Regions from separate parts of the Streptomyces sp. NPDC048211 genome, predicted to be linked through region 3. Evidence: riboswitches for the same ligand, from Rfam matches in the RefSeq annotation. Region 3 holds a riboswitch; each other region holds the start of a gene.
What was found. Region 3 has a riboswitch for thiamine pyrophosphate ahead of ACGFZA_RS19710 (purine-cytosine permease family protein). Riboswitches for the same ligand answer to the same signal wherever they lie in the genome.

Region 1 (4,572 bases), on a different contig from region 3:
CACCTGGTCCTCAACGTCGGGGACGTCGAACGGGCCCTGGGTTTCTACGTCGGACGCCTCGGGCTGGAGCCGGTGCGCGTGGCCGAGTGGCGCGCGGGCGAGATCCCGTTCCCCTCCGTGAGAATCACCCCTGAGACCATCATCGACCTGGTCGGCCGCCCTCGGGGGGAATCCAACGTCGACCACATCTGCCTCACCGTGGAACCGCTGGACTGGGACGAGTTCATCGGGTCGGCTTCCTTCTCCGTCCTCGAAGGACCTGTCGAGCGCTTCGGCGCGCGGGGCACCGCCACGTCCGTCTACGTCCGGGACCCGGACGGCAACACCGTGGAACTCCGCTGGTACCCGCAGGACACCGCGGCCTGACCACGCCGAGGAGCCCGGTCCAGGTGGGCCTCACCCGGACCGGGCTCCTCGGGGCGCGATCAGCCTCCGCCGTCCCGCATCAGTCCGCGAGCGGCAGATACAGCCTGTTCCCGCCCTCCGAGAACTCCTTCGACTTCTGGAGCATCCCCGCTTGCACCTCGGCGTCGCTGTTCAGGACCAGATCGGGGGCGAACTGCTCGGTGATGCTCCTGCTGATCTTCATCGAGCAGAACTTCGGTCCGCACATCGAGCAGAAGTGCGCCGTCTTCGCCGGCTCGGCCGGCAGCGTCTCGTCGTGGAACTCCCGTGCCGTGTCCGGGTCGAGGGCCAGGTTGAACTGGTCCTCCCAGCGGAACTCGAACCGGGCGTCCGACAGCGCGTCGTCCCACTCCTGCGCCCCCGGGTGCCCCTTGGCGAGGTCCGCCGCATGGGCCGCGATCTTGTAGGTGATGACCCCGGTCTTCACGTCGTCCCGGTTGGGCAGACCGAGATGCTCCTTGGGCGTCACGTAGCAGAGCATCGCCGTCCCCCACCAGGCGATCATCGCGGCACCGATGCCCGAGGTGATGTGGTCGTACGCCGGTGCCACATCGGTTGTCAGGGGGCCCAGCGTGTAGAACGGCGCCTCCTCGCAGATCTCCTGCTGAAGGTCGATGTTCTCCTTGATCTTGTGCATCGGGACGTGCCCCGGGCCCTCGATCATGGTCTGGACGCCGAACCGCTTGGCGACGGTGTTCAGTTCGCCGAGCGTACGCAGCTCCGCGAACTGGGCCTCGTCGTTGGCGTCCGCGATCGACCCGGGCCGCAGCCCGTCGCCGAGGGAGTACGTCACGTCGTACGAGGCGAGGATCTCGCAGAGCTCCTCGAAGTTCTCGTAGAGGAACGACTCCTTGTGGTGCGCGAGACACCACGCCGCCATGATCGAGCCGCCCCGGGAGACGATGCCGGTCTTACGGCGGGCCGTCAGCGGAACGTACGGCAGGCGCACGCCGGCGTGGACCGTCATGTAGTCGACGCCCTGTTCGGCCTGCTCGATGACGGTGTCCTTGTACATCTCCCAGGTCAGCTCCTCCGCCTTGCCGTCGACCTTCTCTAGGGCCTGGTACAGGGGCACGGTGCCGATCGGCACGGGGGAGTTGCGAAGAACCCACTCACGGGTGGTGTGGATGTTGCGCCCGGTGGACAGATCCATGACGGTGTCGGCGCCCCACTTGGTCGCCCAGGTCATCTTGTCCACCTCCTCCTCGATGGAGGACGAGACCGCGGAGTTGCCGATGTTGGCGTTCACCTTCACCAGGAACCGCTTACCGATGATCATCGGCTCGATCTCCGGGTGGTTGACGTTGGCCGGCAGCACGGCCCGGCCGGCGGCGATCTCCTCGCGGACCACCTCCGGCGCGACGTTCTCCCGGATCGCGACGTACTCCATCTCCGGGGTGACCTCGCCCCGGCGGGCGTACGCGAGCTGGGTGACGGGCCGGCCGTCCCGGCTGCGCCGCGGCTGGCGCGGACGGCCCGGGAAGACGGCATCCAGATTGCGCAGCCCACCGCGCGGTGAGGTGTGCTTGAGCCCGTCGTCCTCGGGACGGCCCGGACGCCCCGTGTACTCCTCGGTGTCGCCGCGGGCGATGATCCAGTTCTCCCGCAGAGGCGCCAGTCCGCGGCGGACATCGGTCTCGGCCGAGGGATCGGTGTACGGCCCCGAGGTGTCGTACAGCGTCACGTCGTTGCCGTTGGTGAGGTGCACCTTGCGGACCGGCACCCGGAGGTCCGGGCGTGAGCCCTGGACGTAACCCTTGTGCCATCCGATGGACTTCTCCGCCTCGTCGCTCTGGTTCGAGGCAGGCGTGCGTACGTCCGATGTGGTCATGAGACCTACTCCCTACGCCGGCATTACCCGGTAACAGGTTCGGCGGTCGGCGCAGCCTGTCCCGTACGGACGTACGGAGATCAGCGCCCTCTCAGCCCGGTGCTCCGAGCTCCCGCGTGTGCAAAGGTGCCACCACGCTAGCGCCCTCATCGGCCGGCTGGCCAGAGGGCCCCGTCCCTCTTGCGATGATCGGCCGGTGACATCCCCTCATAACGACTCCGCACCGCAGGGCCATCAGCACACGCATTCCCACAGCCATGGCCCCGCCGCACCCGTCTCCGGCCATCTGCGCAAAGTGATCGCCGCCGTGCTGATTCCGTTCGCGGCTGCGGTCGTCGTCGGGCTCGTGGTCCTCTGGCCCGGTGGTGCGCCCGCGCACGAGCGCACCGGCGTCGGCTTCGACCGGCAGACCCAGCAGGGCAAGGTGGTGAACATCGACAAGATCGACTGCAAGGACGTGAACGCCTCCCAGATCCCCGTCAGCGGTGACACGTCACCGACCACGAGTGAACCGCCCACCGGCGAGGACCTGTGCGAGAAGGCCACCGTCGAAGTGACGAGCGGCCAGGAAAAGGGCCGCCGGTTCATCGAGGTCGTCCAGCCGGACGCACCCCGACAGCTGCGGGAGGGACAGGGGGTGGTCGTCGCATACGCCCCCGACGCGCCCCATGACCTCCAGTACTCCGTGACCGATGTGGACCGGAAGTTCCCGCTGCTGCTGCTGGCCGGGATCTTCGCCCTGGTGGTGGTCGCCGTCGGCAGGATGCGCGGGGTCATGGCTCTGGTGGCACTCGCCCTGTCGTTCGCCGTCCTGACGCTGTTCATCCTTCCGGCGATCCTGCAAGGTTCGAACCCGCTGGTCGTGGCAGTCGTCGGGGCCGGCGCCATCATGCTGATCGCGCTCTACATCTGCCACGGACTGACCGCCCGCACCTCGGTCGCCGTCATCGGCACCCTGATCTCACTGCTGCTGATCGGACTGCTCGGCTCGCTCTTCATCGGCTGGGCGAGCCTGAGCGGGAACACCGACGACAACACCGGCCTCATCCACGGCCTGTATCCGCACATCGACATGAGCGGGCTGCTGCTGGCCGGCGTCATCATCGGATCCCTCGGGGTACTCGACGATGTGACGGTCACCCAGACCTCGGCGGTCTGGGAACTGCATCAGGCGGACCCGACGATGAGTGCGAAGGAGCTCTACCGGGCAGGGATCAGAATCGGACGCGACCACATCGCCTCTGTGGTCAACACCCTGGTGCTGGCCTATGCGGGCGCCGCGCTTCCGCTGCTGCTGCTGTTCTCGATCGCCCGGAGCAGCGTGGGAGCGGTGGCCAACAGCGAACTGGTGGCGGAGGAGATCGTGCGCACCCTGATCGGCTCGATCGGACTGGTCGCCTCGGTGCCGGTGACCACCGCGCTCGCGGCACTGGTCGTCGCTGCGGACCGCACCGGATTCGCGGCGAAATCCGAAGCGCAGGCACCCGTACGCAACGGCAGGGGACGCCGTCGCCGGGCGAGGTCCTGAGTGCCCGGACACGGAGAGCGATTCACCCGTTCGGCAGGTGTGCTGTTCGAGCGGCATACAGGCCATGGGCACGGTCTTCGTCAGCCGGCGTTCTGTTCCTCGGCCAGAATCCGCCCCAGCGCCTCTTCCAGATTGCCCTCGAAGTCACCCAGCGTGCACTCCTGCCCGAGTGGCACGAGCTTGTCCGTCCGGTCGAGGAAGGCCACAAGAGGTGCCGTGCCGGCCCTGAACAGCGCACGGTCGGCGCCCACCTGGAGCCGGATGTGGACGTCGGACAGCCCTTCGGGCTCCGTCGGCCCGATGTGCACGTCGCCGTCACCACTGGGGCTGTTGAGACCGTCGAGCAGCAGCTCACGGCCAAAAGCCCAGGTGACGGGGGCGTCGCCGGGGAGATGGAAGGTCATCCGGATCGCGTACGGATCGCACACTTCGTACCGGAGCTCCACCGGGATACGGAAAGAGAGCTCCTCGGAGACGAGGAAGCTCATCATGACCTCAGCTTGAACCGACTCGCGCATCGTTCAACCCCGCAGTAGATGAATCTGGCCAGGAATGATCCCCCATGGCCCTATTGACGCCATCGTGGTGCACCCGATAGCAGATCACAAGGAGTGATTTTTCAGATACTGATAGAGAACACGAACGAACGCAAGAGGCTGGCCACTTCGCCACGTAGTCGTTCGACTGCGGGGAGCAACCGATCTTCCTGGTCGAGGGGGACCGAAATGGCCATCGCGGCGGCGGTGAATCCGGCCGTGATCGGGATGGCCGCGCAGACCGTCCCGAGGGCGTACTCCTGTCGTTCGAT
Region 2 (4,572 bases), on a different contig from region 3:
ACGGAGACGAAGCTCGGTCCCACCGCCTCGACCCGGCGCAGCGCGTTCCAGAGGTTCCGCTCGCCCTTCTCGGTCTTGGGCGCCCAGAACTCGAAGGAGTACGAGGTCTTGCCGGTGTCGAGCATCTCACGCACGGTGCGCGCGTGATCTGTCCTGGTGGAGGGTGTGCCAAGGGCCATACCGGCAGGTTAACCAGGGCGCGGCGGGCACCCAACCGAACTGGGGCGATTTGGCTTGATTGCCCGATGATTGTCCACGCTTCGGACACTCCTGTCCCGAACGGGACCCCGCTCGCGCCTCCGGTTCACGCCCCGGCGCGGTCCCTGATCCTTCCCGCCAGCCCGGCGGCGGCGGCGGCCGGATCGGACGCCTCGGTGACGGCCCGCACGACGACGACCCGGCGTGCTCCGGCGTCCAGGACCTGGTCGAGGTTGCCCGCGTCGATCCCGCCGATGGCGAACCACGGACGGGCGGGGGCGAGCGAGGCGGCGTAACGCACGAGGTCCAGGCCGGGCGCGTGCCGGCCCGGCTTGGTGGGGGTGGGCCAGCAGGGCCCGGTGCAGAAGTAGTCCACGCCCGGCTCGGTGACGGCCGCGTCGACCTCGGACTCGGCATGGGTGGAGCGGCCGATGACCACGTCACGGCCGATGATCGCGCGGGCGGCCCGGACGGGCAGGTCGCCCTGGCCCAGGTGCAGCACGTCGGAACCGATGGCGTGGGCGACATCGGCCCGGTCGTTGACCGCGAGGAGCTTGCCGTGGCGCTTGCAGGCGTCGGCGAAGAGCGCCAGGTGTTCGAGCTCCTCGGCCGCCTCCATGCCCTTGTCGCGCAGCTGGATGATGTCCACACCGCTGGAGAGGACCGCGTCGAGGAATGCGGGAAGGTCACCCTGGCGCCGGCGGGCGTCCGTGCACAGGTAGAGCCGGGCGTCGGACAGCAGCGCGCGAGGCGTGGACATGGTGCGGTTCCCCCCGGGGAAGGCGATGGCGGTGGGTCGGTGGTGCCGCGCGGAGTGCGGGCCGCGATGTGCGGCCCGCATCCGCGGTGCGGCTGTCGGTCAGACGGCGAGCGCCTGGGCCCGGCGCTTCACCTCCGTGCCGCGATTCTCACTCAGCGCCTGCGCGGGCGTGCCCGGCAGGCTCGGGTCGGGCGTGAAGAGCCATTCCAGCATCTCCGTGTCGGAGTAGCCGTCGTCCCTCAGGAGCGTCAGGGTCCCCGAAAGGCCCTTGACCACCTTGTCGCCGTCGATGAAGGCGGCAGGCACCTGGAGCGCCCTGTTCTCACCACGTCGTACGGCGATGAGCTGGCCCTCCTTGACCAGCTGGCGCACACGCGTCACCTCGACATCGAGCATTTCGGCGATGTCGGGAAGGTGGAGCCAGTCGGGGACGAGAGCATCGATCTTTGCGTCAATCTCGGTCACGGGGACAAGCGTGCCATCCCGGACCGACAGTCGGTACCCGGGCCGACCGTACGGGGGCCGGATACGCCATCAGAGCGTGGCCGATTTCAGGGGCACGGAGGGGTCGGCGACCCGCTCGGGGGCGAGCTGCACGCCCGATTCGACGAGTCGGCGCCCCTGCGCCAGATCGCGCGGACGGCCGACCGCCAGTACGGCGACGAGCGCTCCGGCACGCAGCCAGCACACCGTCCACGCCGGTTCGGCCGGGTCGCCGCGCCACACCAGGGTGTCGGCGCCCGTGTGATGGCCCGCGTACTGCACGAAGCGGCCGAACTGCTCGGACCAGAAGTAGGGCACGGGGTCGTAGGCCGGAGGCGGTCCGTCGCCCCCGGGAGCGATGACGGCGGCCGCGACGGTCCGGGGCCCCTGGAGGGCGTTGTCCCAGTGGTGCACGAGCAGCCGCTCGCCGTACCGGGCCGAGGGGAACGAGGCGCAGTCCCCGACCGCGTACACATCGGGCAGCGAGGTGCGCAGCGACGCGTCGGCGGTCACCGATCCGTCCGGGCCGAGCTCGATCCCCGATCCGGCCAGCCAGCCGGTCGCGGGCCGGGCACCGATGCCGACCACGACCGCGTCCGCCGGGATCGCGCGGCCGTCCGCCAGCACCACGCGGCCCGATTCGACCCGGTCGACCCGGGCACCGGTCAGGAGTCCGGCGCCGATCTCGGCGTACCAGCCGGCCATGGGCGCGGCGACCTCGGCGGGCAGAGCGCCGGCGAGCGGGCGTTCGGCCGCTTCGACGACGGTGACGGCGCAGCCGGCCGCACGCGCCGCGGTGGCGAACTCGGCGCCGATCCAGCCCGCGCCGACGACCACGACGTCGTGCTGCCGTTCGAGCACCGGCCGCAGCCGGGCGGCGTCGTCCAGCGTGCGCAGGAGGTGGACGCCCGGGATGCCCTCGGTGCCGGGCAGCACCAGGGGCTCGGCGCCGGTGGCGACGACCAGGACGTCGTAGGGCACGGGCCCGTCCGGGGTGTCCAGCTCGTGGTCGGCGGCGCGCACCGCGGTCACGTCGAGGCCGAGCCGCAGGGTGATGTCCAGCGCCTCGAAGTCGATGTCGAAGGCCGAGCCCTCGGCCTTGCCGAGGAGGACCGCCTTGGACAGCGGGGGCCGGTCGTAGGGCTGGTGCGGTTCGGCGCCGATCAGCGTGACGGGGCCGGTGAAGCCCTGTTCGCGCAGCGCCACCGCGGTCTGCACGCCCGCCATGCCCGCTCCGGCGATCACGACGCGGCGGCGCTGCCGCGGCTCTGTCTGCTCTGGTCCGGTCTGCTCGTCCACCCGTCCACCTTAAACACCTGACGACCCGTCAGGAAGCTGGTTCCCATGATGCGCCCACCTGATCGCCTTCCCCGCTCAGGCATCCACTCCCTTGCAGGCGGCGGGGGCCGGAGGTTTAGGGTGGCCGTGCACATCACTCGCGGGAGCCCGGGCGTACCGGGCTGAGAGGGAGGCTGGGCGGCCTCCGACCGTACGAACCTGATCCGGGTCATGCCGGCGAAGGGAGGGGCTGGACGCCCATGGGCACGCACCGTACGAACGGGTCCGACGTCCTCGTCATCGGGGGCGGCATCATCGGCCTGGTGATCGCCTGGCGGGCCGCACAGCGCGGCCTGGCCACCGCGGTCGTCGATCCCGAACCGGGCGGCGGCGCGGCCCAGGTCGCTGCCGGAATGCTGGCCGCCGTCACCGAACTCCACTACGGCGAGGAGATGCTGCTCGGTCTCAACGTCGCCTCCGCCGCGCGCTATCCGGCGTTCGCGGCCGAGCTGGAGGAGGCGAGCGGACGGGACATCGGCTTTCGCGCGTGCGGGACCCTGGCCGTCGCGCTCGATGCCGACGACCGCGCCCATCTGCGGGAACTCCACGCCCTGCAACGCCGCTCCGGCCTGGAGTCGGAGTGGCTCACCGGCCGGGAGTGCCGTCGCCTGGAGCCGATGCTCGCGCCGTGCATACGCGGCGGACTGCGGGTCGACGGCGACCACCAGGTCGACCCGCGACGGCTGGCCGCCGCGCTGCTGACTGCGTGCGAACGGGCCGGGGTCGTCCTCCACCGCCAACGGGCCGAGCGGCTCTCGGTCACGGGTGACCGGGCCGTCGGAGCGGTTCTGGCCGACGGGACGCGGGCCGGTGCCGATCAGGTCGTACTCGCCGCGGGCAGCCTGAGCGGCCGGCTCCCGGGGATGCCGGCGCACGTCCTGCCCCCGGTCCGCCCGGTGAAGGGCCAGGTGCTGCGGCTGACCGTGCCCACCACGTACGCCCCCTTCCTCTCCCGCACCGTGCGGGCGGTGGTCCGGGGCAGCCATGTCTATCTCGTACCGCGCGAGAACGGCGAACTGGTCATCGGCGCCACCAGCGAGGAGATGGGCTGGGACACCACCGTCACGGCGGGCGGTGTGTACGAGCTGCTGCGCGACGCGCACGAACTGGTGCCAGGCATCACCGAGCTGCCGCTCACCGAGACGCGCGCCGGTCTGCGCCCCGCCTCCCCCGACAACGCCCCGCTCCTCGGGCCCACCGCGCTGCGCGGCCTCCACCTCGCCACCGGCCACCACCGCAACGGGGTGCTGCTCACCCCCGTCACCGGGGACGCCATGGCGCAGCTGCTGGCGGGCGGCGAGCTGCCCGAGGTGGCCCGCCCCTTCTCCCCCGGCCGCTTCTCACCCGCCGCCGCCCCCGTACCTCAGGAGCAGCCCGCATGACCGAGCCCACCCCCGTGTCCGTCCCGCTCCCCGTCCCCCTTTCCGTCTCCGTGAACGGCGAGGCCCTCGCCGTCGCGCCGGGCACCACCCTGGACGTCCTGGTCGCCTCGCTGACCAGTGCTCCCTCGGGCGTCGCGGCCGCCCTGAACGAGACCGTCGTACCGCGCGGCCAGTGGCCCGCCGCCGCACTCAGCGACGGCGACCGGGTCGAGGTCCTCACCGCGGTCCAGGGGGGCTGACCCATGTCCGACGACCTCTTCTCGCTCGGCGGCACCGTCTTCGGCTCCCGGCTGATCATGGGGACGGGCGGGGCTCCCAGCCTGGACGTACTGGAACGGTCCCTGACCGCCTCCGGCACCGAGCTGACGACCGTGGCGATGCGCCGCCTCGACCCGACCGTGCAGGGCTCCG
Region 3 (4,572 bases):
GGGGAAGGAACCCGGGCGAAGGTGTTCGAGCAGTTGATGCCCCTGATCGAGGCGCACACCGTCGAACGTGCCCTGAGCGACGCCGACGCCTACCTCCGGTTCCTCACCGCCCAGCCCGAGGTCGTCGACGGACCGGTCGCGGTGACCGGGTACTGCTTCGGCGGTCTCCTGGCGGTGCGCACCGCCGCGGCCCACCCCGGCCAGGTGGCCGCCGTCGCCGGATTCCACGGTCCCGTGGGCGCCGACGGGCCCGACACCCTGAACCGTCTCACCGCCGAGGTCTACTTCGCCCACGCCGAGACGGACATGACCCCCGAGTCGCTCGGCGCGCTCGATCAGGCACTGGACGCCGCCGGTGTCACCCACACCTCGGAGATCCTTCCGGGGACCGCCCACGGCTTCACCATGTCCGACACCGACGCCTTCGATGCCGCCGCGCTGCAACGCCATTGGGACCGCCTGCTGCCCCTGCTCGGCCGCACCCTGGCCGGCGGCTGAGCCTCCGGCCCGCCCTCAGGACACGGGTCCGACGGCTGCGGAGCCCGCCCTGTGCCGCAGTGCCATGCGGTCAGGGCCGGTTGCGCAGCCGTAGCGGTGTGTAGACCGCCAGGGCCACGAGGAACGCGACACCGTACGCGAGGTCCGCTCCGTGCAGCGCCTTCGCGACCGGGCCCACGTACAGACTGGTGTTCATGAACGGCGTCGCCGCTGCGAAGCCGAGCGCGAAGGCGGCCGGCGCCGGCCACCAGGGCTGCGGGCGGGCGCTCTCGGCGGCCAGATCGACGGGTGCGCCGTCGCGTGCCCTGGCCCTGACGAACCAGTCGACGGCGACGATCGCGACGAATGCGGGGATCCAGTAGCCGACGAGCAGCAGGACGTTCTGGAAGCGTGTCGTGGTGTCCGCCGCGTGCATCCACAGCACGAGCGGGAAGCCGAGGGCCGCGGCGAGTGCGGCGGCGACGGGGCGCGGCAGGCGGACCCCCATGGTCTGCAACGCCAGCGATCCGCTGTAGTCGTTCATGGCGTTGCTGCACAGTGCGGCGAGGGCCACGGAGAGCAGCCCGAAGGCGCCGAGGGCGCCCCCGCCGAGCAGCGTGTCGATGCCGTGCGCGGTCTGGTCGGTGAAGACGGCCGCACCCCACAGGCCGAGGGTCTGGACCGCGACGAAGGAGACGCTGATGCCGAGCAGCGTGCACCAGAACATGCGCGGCGTGGACGCGGTGCGCGGCAGGTAGCGGCTGAAGTCACTGGCGTACGGCGCCCAGGACAGCGCCAGACTGAGCGCGATGGTGCACGTCAGGACGAACGCGCCCGCCCGGTCGGCGCCGTGCACGGTGCCGGTGGCGGCGGGGTGGACCCCGTCCAGGAGTTTCGTGGCGAGCACGACGAACGCGGCGGCCAGAGCGAACGTCATCACGGTCTGGAGCCGGTGGATCACCTCGTACCCCAGGACGCCGAGCGCGCCCTGCGCGGCCATCATGACCAGTACCCCCAGCCAGAACGGCCAGCCGCACAACTGGGCCAGCGCATCCCCGCCGAACAGGCCGATCAGCGCGTCCCAGGCGATGGACGACAGCCACTGCAGCGCGCCGGGCAGGACGACACCGCGGCCGAACGCGAGGCGTGCGAGCGGGAGCTGCCCGGCACCGGTCCGGCTGCCCCAGGTGCCCAGGTACGCGGTGGGCACGGCTCCCACGAGCGTGCCGAGCACGACGGCGGCGAGCGCCGTGGCGAAGTCCAGGCCCAGCGCGATGCCGACCGTGCCGGTGAAGACCCCGGTCATGGTCAGATTGGGGGCGAACCAGACGGTGAACAGCCGGCCGGGGCTGCCGTAGCGGCGGTCCTCGGGCACGGGGGCTATGCCGTGTGCCTCGATGCGCAGATCGCCGGGGGCGTTGGGCATGCGCCCGCCGAACGCGGGTCGCGGTTCCAGGGCGGCGCGCTCGTCCTGGGCATACGGCAATGACATGAGACATCCCTCCGCCAGTGCTAACTGGTTCAGGTTCGACGGGTGTGTTCTCAGCCCCTCGTGGGGCACCCCGTGTCCGGTGCGGCGGCCAGGATAGCCGGATGTGCGCGGCTCGCGACGCGGGGGGTCAGAGGGTGAGCGCGCAGCGGAAACCGCCGTGCCCCGTCGTACTGTCGGGGGTGTTGGAGGTGCGGGCGGCGACACGGTAGCGATTGCAGTACGAGCGGTGGCACAGGTACGAGCCGCCGCGCAGCACCCGGCTCCCGCCGTGCGGTGGACCGACGGGGTCGCGGCGGGTCTCGGGCCGGGCTTCGGCGTGCCAGTCGGCACTGAACCGGTCGGCGCACCACTCCCACACGTTGCCCGAGGTGTTGTGGAGCCCGTAGCCGTTGGGGGCGTACGCCTTGACGGGCGCGGTGCCCGTGAAGCCGTCCTCGCGGGTGTTGCGTACGGGGAAGTCGCCCTGCCAGATGTTGCAGCGGTGCCGGCCGTTCGGGGTGAGCTCGTCGCCCCAGGGGAAGCGGGCCCGGACGAGTCCGCCGCGGGCCGCCTTCTCCCACTCGGCCTCGGTGGGCAGCCGCTTGCCGGCCCAGCGGGCATAGGCCGTCGCGTCGTGCCACGACATGTGGACCACCGGGTGGTCGCGGCGGTCGCCGATCGAGGTGCCCGGTCCTTCGGGTGCCCGCCAGTACGCCCCGGCCACCGCCCGCCACCAGGGGGCGCCGGGCACCGTGCCCGCCAGCACGGCGTGCCGGGCGTGCGGGGGGACGAAGGAGCCGAAGACGTAGGACCAGCCGATGAGTTCGGCCTCGGTGCGGTACCCCGTGGCCTTGACGAAGACGGCGAAGCGGGCGTTGGTGACGGCGGTCGCGTCGATGTGGAACGGGGCGACGGTCACCTCGCGCACCGGCCCCTCGCCGTCGGCCGGGAACGCGTCCTCGTCCTCACCACCCATCAGGAACGGGCCACCGGGCACCGCCACCATGGCGCGCAGCAGTTCGGCGGGACGGCGCACGGGGACGGCGAAGTCCGCCGGGGGAGTGGCAGCGGCAGGCGCCGTGTGTGCGCGGGCGGGCCCGCAGCAGGCGTTCACGGTGAGCTCTCCTCGTCGCGCGGCCGGTCGTCCCCGGCATCCGGACCGGAAGCCGGCCGGTCGAGCAGCTCCGCCAGGTCCTGGCCGGTGGTGCGCAGCAGCAGCGCCACGCCGCCGAGCGCGGCCGCCTCGCCGCCGAGTGCGGATCCGCGTACCTCGATGGTGCGCGGCGCGGACGGCAGGGAGAGCGCGGCGAGCTGTTCACGGATCGGCGTGAGGACGAGCGCGTCGAGGGACGCCGGTTCGCCGTAGACGACGATGCATTCGGGGTCGACCTGAGCGGCGAGGGCCGCGAGCACCCGACCCGCGACGACGGCCGCGTCCCGGATCACCTCGGCCGTGTCCGGCTGGCCCGCGGCCGCGAGCGCGATCAGTTCGGCGGCGTCAGCGGCCCGCACGCCGCGATCGGCGCAGGCGGCCAGCAGGGCGGGGACGGAGATGAGGCCTTCCAGGCAGCCCCGTCCACCGCAGTGGCAGGGCTTTCCCTCGGGGTCGCAGCTGGTGTGGCCGATCTCGCCGGCGGTGCCATGGGCGCCGTGGACCAGTGAGCCGTTGACGACCAGTCCGCCACCGACCCCTTCCGACCAGCGCAGATAGACCGCGTTGTCGATCCCGCGCGCCGCTCCCCAGGTCACCTCGGCGAGGGCCGCGAGCCGCGAGTTGTTGTCGGTGAGCACGGGGGCGTCGAAGTGCCGGCCCAGTTCCGCGGCGACACGGCCGGCGAACGGGGTCATCGTGCGCGGGTCACCGGAAGCCGGGTTCTGTACGAAGCCGGGAAGGCCGAGGCCGATCCCGGCGATGGGGGCGAGGCTGATGTTCTCGCGCCGCACCAGGTCCTCGACGGTGCGGATCGCCTGCGCGGCACGTTCGGCCGCGCCGCTGTCCGCCGGGACGGGGGCGCTGTGGCGGCCGACGATCTCATGGGCGCAGTTCGCCACCACCACATGGATGTGGTGGCGCTGGAGATCGATGCCGATCAGTTCGGCGCCGCGGGAGTTGAGCGAGATCTCCAGGGCAGGCCTGCCGCGGCCGCGCGGCTGCTCGGGATCGGGGGCCTGCTGCTCGACGACGGCCTTGCGTTCCAGCAGATCGGACACGATCGCGAACAGGGTGGTGCGGGAGAGACCGACCCGCGCCTTCAGCTCGCCGCGGCTCAGCGCGCCCGACCTGCGGAGTTCACCGAGTACGGCGGCTTCGTTGGCCCTGCGCAGGCGCTGGAGTGCATCGGTGCGTTCCGTCATTCACGCATGGTCGATCGGTCAAGGGGTTTCTGTCAACGCCCGGGACGAATTCACACAATGTTTATTCCCAAGGGTTGACGTAAAAAAGCCGCCGTCCCTACAGTTCCGGTCAATTGCCGACACCGGCACACGTCCAGACCTCATCCGACGGTGTGCCGGCCGGCTCCCCGGCAGCACTGTGAGCGACCACCGAAAGGGCGGCCCGAGTGGCTCCGCGCAACGTCCTGTTCCTGATGACCGACCAGCACCGGGTGGACACCCTGGGCTGT
Region 4 (4,572 bases), on a different contig from region 3:
CCCGCGTCCGACGATCGCCACGACGGGATAGGCGAAGAACACGGCGAAGAACGCCACGGGCACGGCCATCAGACCGAGCCGCACCGCGCCCCCGCGCAGCGTCCGGGCGCGCGCGGACTTCCCGCGCGCGCCCGGACCGCGTACGGGAGTCTTCGCTACTTCACTACGAGCGAGGACCATGACTGGACCCACTGCTCACGGTTCTTGGCGATCGTGTCCGGGGCGACGGTCGTCGGCTTGTCGACCGTGGCACCGAACTTCGTGAAGAGGTCCGGCACCTTCGCGCCCTCGGTGACCGGGCTGACGAACATGTTGAGCGGCATGTCCTCCTGGAACTTCTTGCTGATCAGGAAGTCCAGCAGGGCCTTGCCGCCGGCCTCGTTCTTCGCGCCGTCGAGCAGGCCCGCGAACTCGATCTGACGGAAGCACGTCCCCGTGGCGACGCCGGTCGGGGCGGTCTTCGGCTGCGGGTCCGCGTACAGCACCTCGACGGGCGGGCTGGAGGCGTAACTGACGACGAGCGGCCGGTCGGCCTTGGCCTTCTTGCCACCCGCGGAGCCGGAGAACTCCTCGTTGTACGCCTGCTCCCAGCCGTCGACGACCTTGACGCCGTTGTCCTTCAGCTTCTTCCAGTAGTCCTGGTAGCCGTCCTCGCCGTAGGTGGCGACGGTACCGAGGAGGAAGCCGAGGCCGGGCGAGGAGGTCGCCGCGTTCTCGGTGACGAGCAGGTTCTTGTACGCGGGCTTCGCCAGGTCGTCGAACGTCTTCGGCGGCGCGAGCTTCTTGTCGGCGAAGTACTTCTTGTCGTAGTTGATGCAGATGTCACCGGTGTCGACGGGGGTCACCCGGTGCTTCTCGGCATCCAGCTGCACGTCGGCGGCGACCTGGTCGATGCCCTTGGCGGCGTACGGCGTGAACAGGCCGTTGTCGAGGGCGCGCGAGAGCAGGGTGTTGTCGACGCCGAAGAACACGTCACCGCGGGGCGAACCCTTGGTGAGGATCTCCTGGTTGAGGGCGGCGCCGGCGTCCCCGCTCTTCAGCACCTTGACGGTGTAGCCGGTCTGCCGGGTGAACTCCTTCAGCACGTCCTTGGACGCGTTGAAGGAGTCATGGCTGACGAGGGTGACGGTCTTGGAGCCTGAGCCCTTGGTACCGCCGCTGCCGGCGGCCGAGTCGTCGGAGCTTCCGCAGCCCGCCAGCGCGGTCGCGCCGAGCGCCGCGGCGACGGCCGTCACCGCGATCTTCTTGGTGGTGCTCATGTGATTCCTCCTGGGGTGACCAGGAAGAGACGCGGCCCTGCCCGCGCCGGTGGAAACCGGAAGCGGGCAGGGCGCAACAGCTTGAGTAAGGTCCGAACTTCCTACCCGGAATGACCCGGGCGAGGTTCAGAGGGTCTGCGGCCAACCTGTCCTCGGTGCCGCACTCTCAGCGCTGTGGCGCTCCCCTGTCGGAATATGAAGTTGATTTCGAGCCCAGGCTACACGCCCGGTTTCGGCCTCACCGCTCGGATGCCGCCAGCTGTCCGCAGGCCCCGTCGATCTCCTGCCCACGGGTGTCCCGGACGGTCACCGGCACCCCGTGGGCGGCGATCGCCTCGACGAACGCCTTCTCGTCCTCGGGCCGCGAGGCGGTCCACTTCGAGCCGGGGGTGGGGTTCAGCGGGATCAGGTTGACGTGGACCCGCTTGCCCTTGAGGAGCCGGCCGAGCCGGTCGCCCCGCCAGGCCTGGTCGTTGATGTCGCGGATCAGCGCGTACTCGATGGAGATGCGGCGGCCGGACTTCTCCGCGTACTCCCACGCGGCGTCCAGCACCTCGCGCACCTTCCACCGGGTGTTGACCGGCACGAGGGTGTCGCGCAGCTCGTCGTCCGGGGCGTGCAGCGAGACAGCGAGACGGCACTTGAAGCCCTCGTCGGCGAAGCGGAGCATCGCGGGGACGAGGCCGACGGTGGAGACCGTGATCCCGCGCTGCGAGAGCCCGAGGCCGTCGGGCTCGGGGTCGGTCAGCCGGCGGATCGCTCCGACCACGCGGTTGTAGTTGGCGAGCGGCTCGCCCATACCCATGAAGACGATGTTGGAGAGCCGGGCCGGGCCGCCCGGGACCTCACCGTCGCGCAGCGCGCGCATGCCGTCCACGATCTGGTGGACGATCTCCGCGGTGGACAGGTTGCGGTCGAGACCGGCCTGCCCGGTGGCGCAGAACGGGCAGTTCATGCCGCAGCCGGCCTGCGAGGAGATACACATCGTGACGCGCTCGGGGTACCGCATCAGGACGGACTCGACCAGCGTCCCGTCGTGCAGCTTCCACAGCGTCTTACGGGTGGTGTCGTCGTCGCAGCTGATATGCCGGACCACGGACATCAGATCGGGGAACAGCGCCTCGGCGAGCTTGTCCCGCGATCCGGCGGGGATGTTGGTCCACTCCGACGGGTCGTGCGCGTACCGCGCGAAGTAGTGCTGCGAGAGCTGCTGCGCGCGGAAGGGCTTCTCGCCCGTCGCGGCGACGGCTTCCTTGCGCTCGGCGGGCGTGAGGTCGGCGAGGTGCCGCGGCGGCTTCTTGGCTCCGCGGGGCGCGACGAAAGTGAGTTCTCCGGGCTTAGGCATGGTTCTTCCAGTGTCGCAGACAGAACAGTGAGGGCCCGCCGCCCTGTGGACAACGGACCCTCACTCGTAAAAATGCAGGTCAGAAGGGGTGACCTGAGAACTTCTCAGCCGGAGCCGACGAAAATCACCATCAGCAGCCAGACGACCGGCGCCGTCGGCAGCAGGGAGTCCAGCCGGTCCATGATTCCGCCGTGCCCGGGCAGCAGCGTGCCCATGTCCTTGATGCCGAGGTCCCGCTTGATCATGGACTCGCCCAGGTCACCCAGGGTGGCGCTGGCGGCGACCGCGAGGCCGAGCAGCAGGCCCTGCCACCACGTGCCGTCGTCGATCAGGAACTGCATGCACAGCGCACCGGCCACCATCGCGAAGGCCACGGCTCCGAAGAGGCCCTCGCGGGTCTTCCCGGGGCTGATGCGCGGTGCAAGCTTGTGCTTGCCGAAGCGCCAGCCGACGGCGTACGCCCCCGTGTCGCTGACCACGGTCAGCAGCAGGAAGGTCAGAACCCGCTGCGGCCCGTCGTCGGCGGTCAGGAGCATGGCCACGAAGGTCGCCAGGAACGGCACGTAGAACGCGGCGAAGACGCCGGCCGTGACGTCCCTGAGGTAGTCCTCCGGTGGCTCGGTCATCCGCCAGACCAGTACCGCCAGAGCGGTCAGGGCCATGGCGATCCAGGCACCCTCCGCACCCCGCGCGTAACCGGCCACGACCATGGCCGCGCCACCGATCGCGAGCGGTACGAGGGGCGCCTTGATGCCCTTGCGCTCCTCCAGCCGGGAGGTGAGCTCCCACAGGCCCACGACGACGGCGACGACGATCACGCCGACGAAGACGGCCTGGACGATGAAGAGCGAGGCGACGACGACGGCACCGAGCCCTACGCCGACCCCTATGGCGGCTCCCAGATCACGGCCCGCACGCTTCTTCTGCGGGGGTGGCGGCGCGGTGGACATGGGCTCCTGCGGCTTCTCGTCGCGGAACAGGGGGCCGCCGCTCAGGCGTCCGGCCCCCTGGTCCCGGTCATCACGGTCGTCAGCGTCTCTACCTGCGTCGGGAACGTCCGGCACGATGGGCATGGGCCGAGTCTGCTGGGCGTCATGCACATCGTGTGCAGGACCCGCCGGAGCGGCCCGCATCTCGGGCGCAGCCCGATGGCCGGCGCCCTGCGGGACGCCCCAGGAAGAGTCGTTCATCAGACTTCGAGCAGCTCGGCTTCCTTGTGCTTCAGCAGCTCGTCCACCTGCGCGACGTACTTCGCGGTGGTGTCGTCGAGCTCCTTCTCGGCGCGGCGGACCTCGTCCTCGCCGGACTCCTTGTCCTTGACCAGCTTGTCGAGCGTCTCCTTGGCCTTGCGGCGGACAGCCCGGATCGAGATCTTGGAGTCCTCGGCCTTGGTCTTCGCGACCTTGATGTAGTCGCGACGGCGCTCTTCGGTGAGGTCGGGGAAGGTCACCCGGATGATGTTTCCGTCGTTGCTCGGGTTGACGCCGAGGTCCGAGTCGCGGATGGCCTGCTCGATGTTGCGCAGCGCGGTCTTGTCGAACGGCGTCACAACCGCCATGCGGGGCTCGGGCACCGAGAACGAAGCCAGCTGGTTGATCGGGGTCAGCGCGCCGTAGTAGTCGGCGACGATCTTGTTGAACATCGCCGGGTGCGCACGGCCGGTGCGGATCGCGGCGAAGTCCTCTTTCGCGACCACGACGGCCTTCTCCATCTTCTCCTCGGCCTCGAGGAGGGTTTCTTCGATCACCACGTGCTCCTGCGTGTCTTGAGTGGGCCCGGCGTGCTCGGGCCCGGCGGGTCCTGCGTCGCGTCCTCACCTGCACGGTGTCCGACCGGCAGGCCGTTGTCCATCTTTCGGGGCCGTCCCGTGGGCCCCCGGGACATCACCGGGTCGCCCCGGCGAAGTCCCCCGGTTGTCAGGCCCGGGTGCCCTGGTCACTCACGAGCGTGCCGATCTTCTCACTCTTG

Region 1: linked by a shared signal. The riboswitch ahead of thiC (phosphomethylpyrimidine synthase ThiC) and the one ahead of ACGFZA_RS19710 (purine-cytosine permease family protein) in region 3 are both predicted to bind thiamine pyrophosphate.
Region 2: linked by a shared signal. The riboswitch ahead of thiO (glycine oxidase ThiO) and the one ahead of ACGFZA_RS19710 (purine-cytosine permease family protein) in region 3 are both predicted to bind thiamine pyrophosphate.
Region 4: linked by a shared signal. The riboswitch ahead of ACGFZA_RS06460 (thiamine ABC transporter substrate binding subunit) and the one ahead of ACGFZA_RS19710 (purine-cytosine permease family protein) in region 3 are both predicted to bind thiamine pyrophosphate.

The regions. Positions count from the first base shown of each region.
Region 1 covers NZ_JBIDAD010000006.1:367,088-371,659, reverse strand. The annotation lists gene ACGFZA_RS23945 (VOC family protein) at 1-366, shown strand, start outside; gene thiC (phosphomethylpyrimidine synthase ThiC) at 446-2,236, opposite strand; TPP riboswitch at 2,229-2,362, opposite strand; gene ACGFZA_RS23935 (YibE/F family protein) at 2,433-3,764, shown strand; gene ACGFZA_RS23930 (SsgA family sporulation/cell division regulator) at 3,845-4,282, opposite strand; gene ACGFZA_RS23925 (IclR family transcriptional regulator) at 4,384-4,572, opposite strand, start outside.
Region 2 covers NZ_JBIDAD010000004.1:711,824-716,395, reverse strand. The annotation lists gene metF (methylenetetrahydrofolate reductase [NAD(P)H]) at 1-179, opposite strand, end outside; gene thiE (thiamine phosphate synthase) at 305-958, opposite strand; gene ACGFZA_RS19460 (Rv2175c family DNA-binding protein) at 1,058-1,423, opposite strand; gene ACGFZA_RS19455 (NAD(P)/FAD-dependent oxidoreductase) at 1,493-2,740, opposite strand; TPP riboswitch at 2,870-2,982, shown strand; gene thiO (glycine oxidase ThiO) at 2,980-4,161, shown strand; gene thiS (sulfur carrier protein ThiS) at 4,158-4,400, shown strand; gene ACGFZA_RS19440 (thiazole synthase) at 4,404-4,572, shown strand, end outside.
Region 3 covers NZ_JBIDAD010000005.1:11,842-16,413, forward strand. The annotation lists gene ACGFZA_RS19705 (dienelactone hydrolase family protein) at 1-498, shown strand, start outside; gene ACGFZA_RS19710 (purine-cytosine permease family protein) at 569-1,969, opposite strand; TPP riboswitch at 1,959-2,052, opposite strand; gene ACGFZA_RS19715 (formylglycine-generating enzyme family protein) at 2,097-3,062, opposite strand; gene ACGFZA_RS19720 (ROK family transcriptional regulator) at 3,059-4,303, opposite strand; gene ACGFZA_RS19725 (sulfatase-like hydrolase/transferase) at 4,510-4,572, shown strand, end outside.
Region 4 covers NZ_JBIDAD010000001.1:1,420,465-1,425,036, reverse strand. The annotation lists gene ACGFZA_RS06465 (ABC transporter permease) at 1-69, opposite strand, end outside; gene ACGFZA_RS06460 (thiamine ABC transporter substrate binding subunit) at 156-1,259, opposite strand; TPP riboswitch at 1,340-1,456, opposite strand; gene rlmN (23S rRNA (adenine(2503)-C(2))-methyltransferase RlmN) at 1,498-2,604, opposite strand; gene ACGFZA_RS06450 (phosphatidate cytidylyltransferase) at 2,709-3,794, opposite strand; gene frr (ribosome recycling factor) at 3,794-4,351, opposite strand; gene pyrH (UMP kinase) at 4,521-4,572, opposite strand, start outside.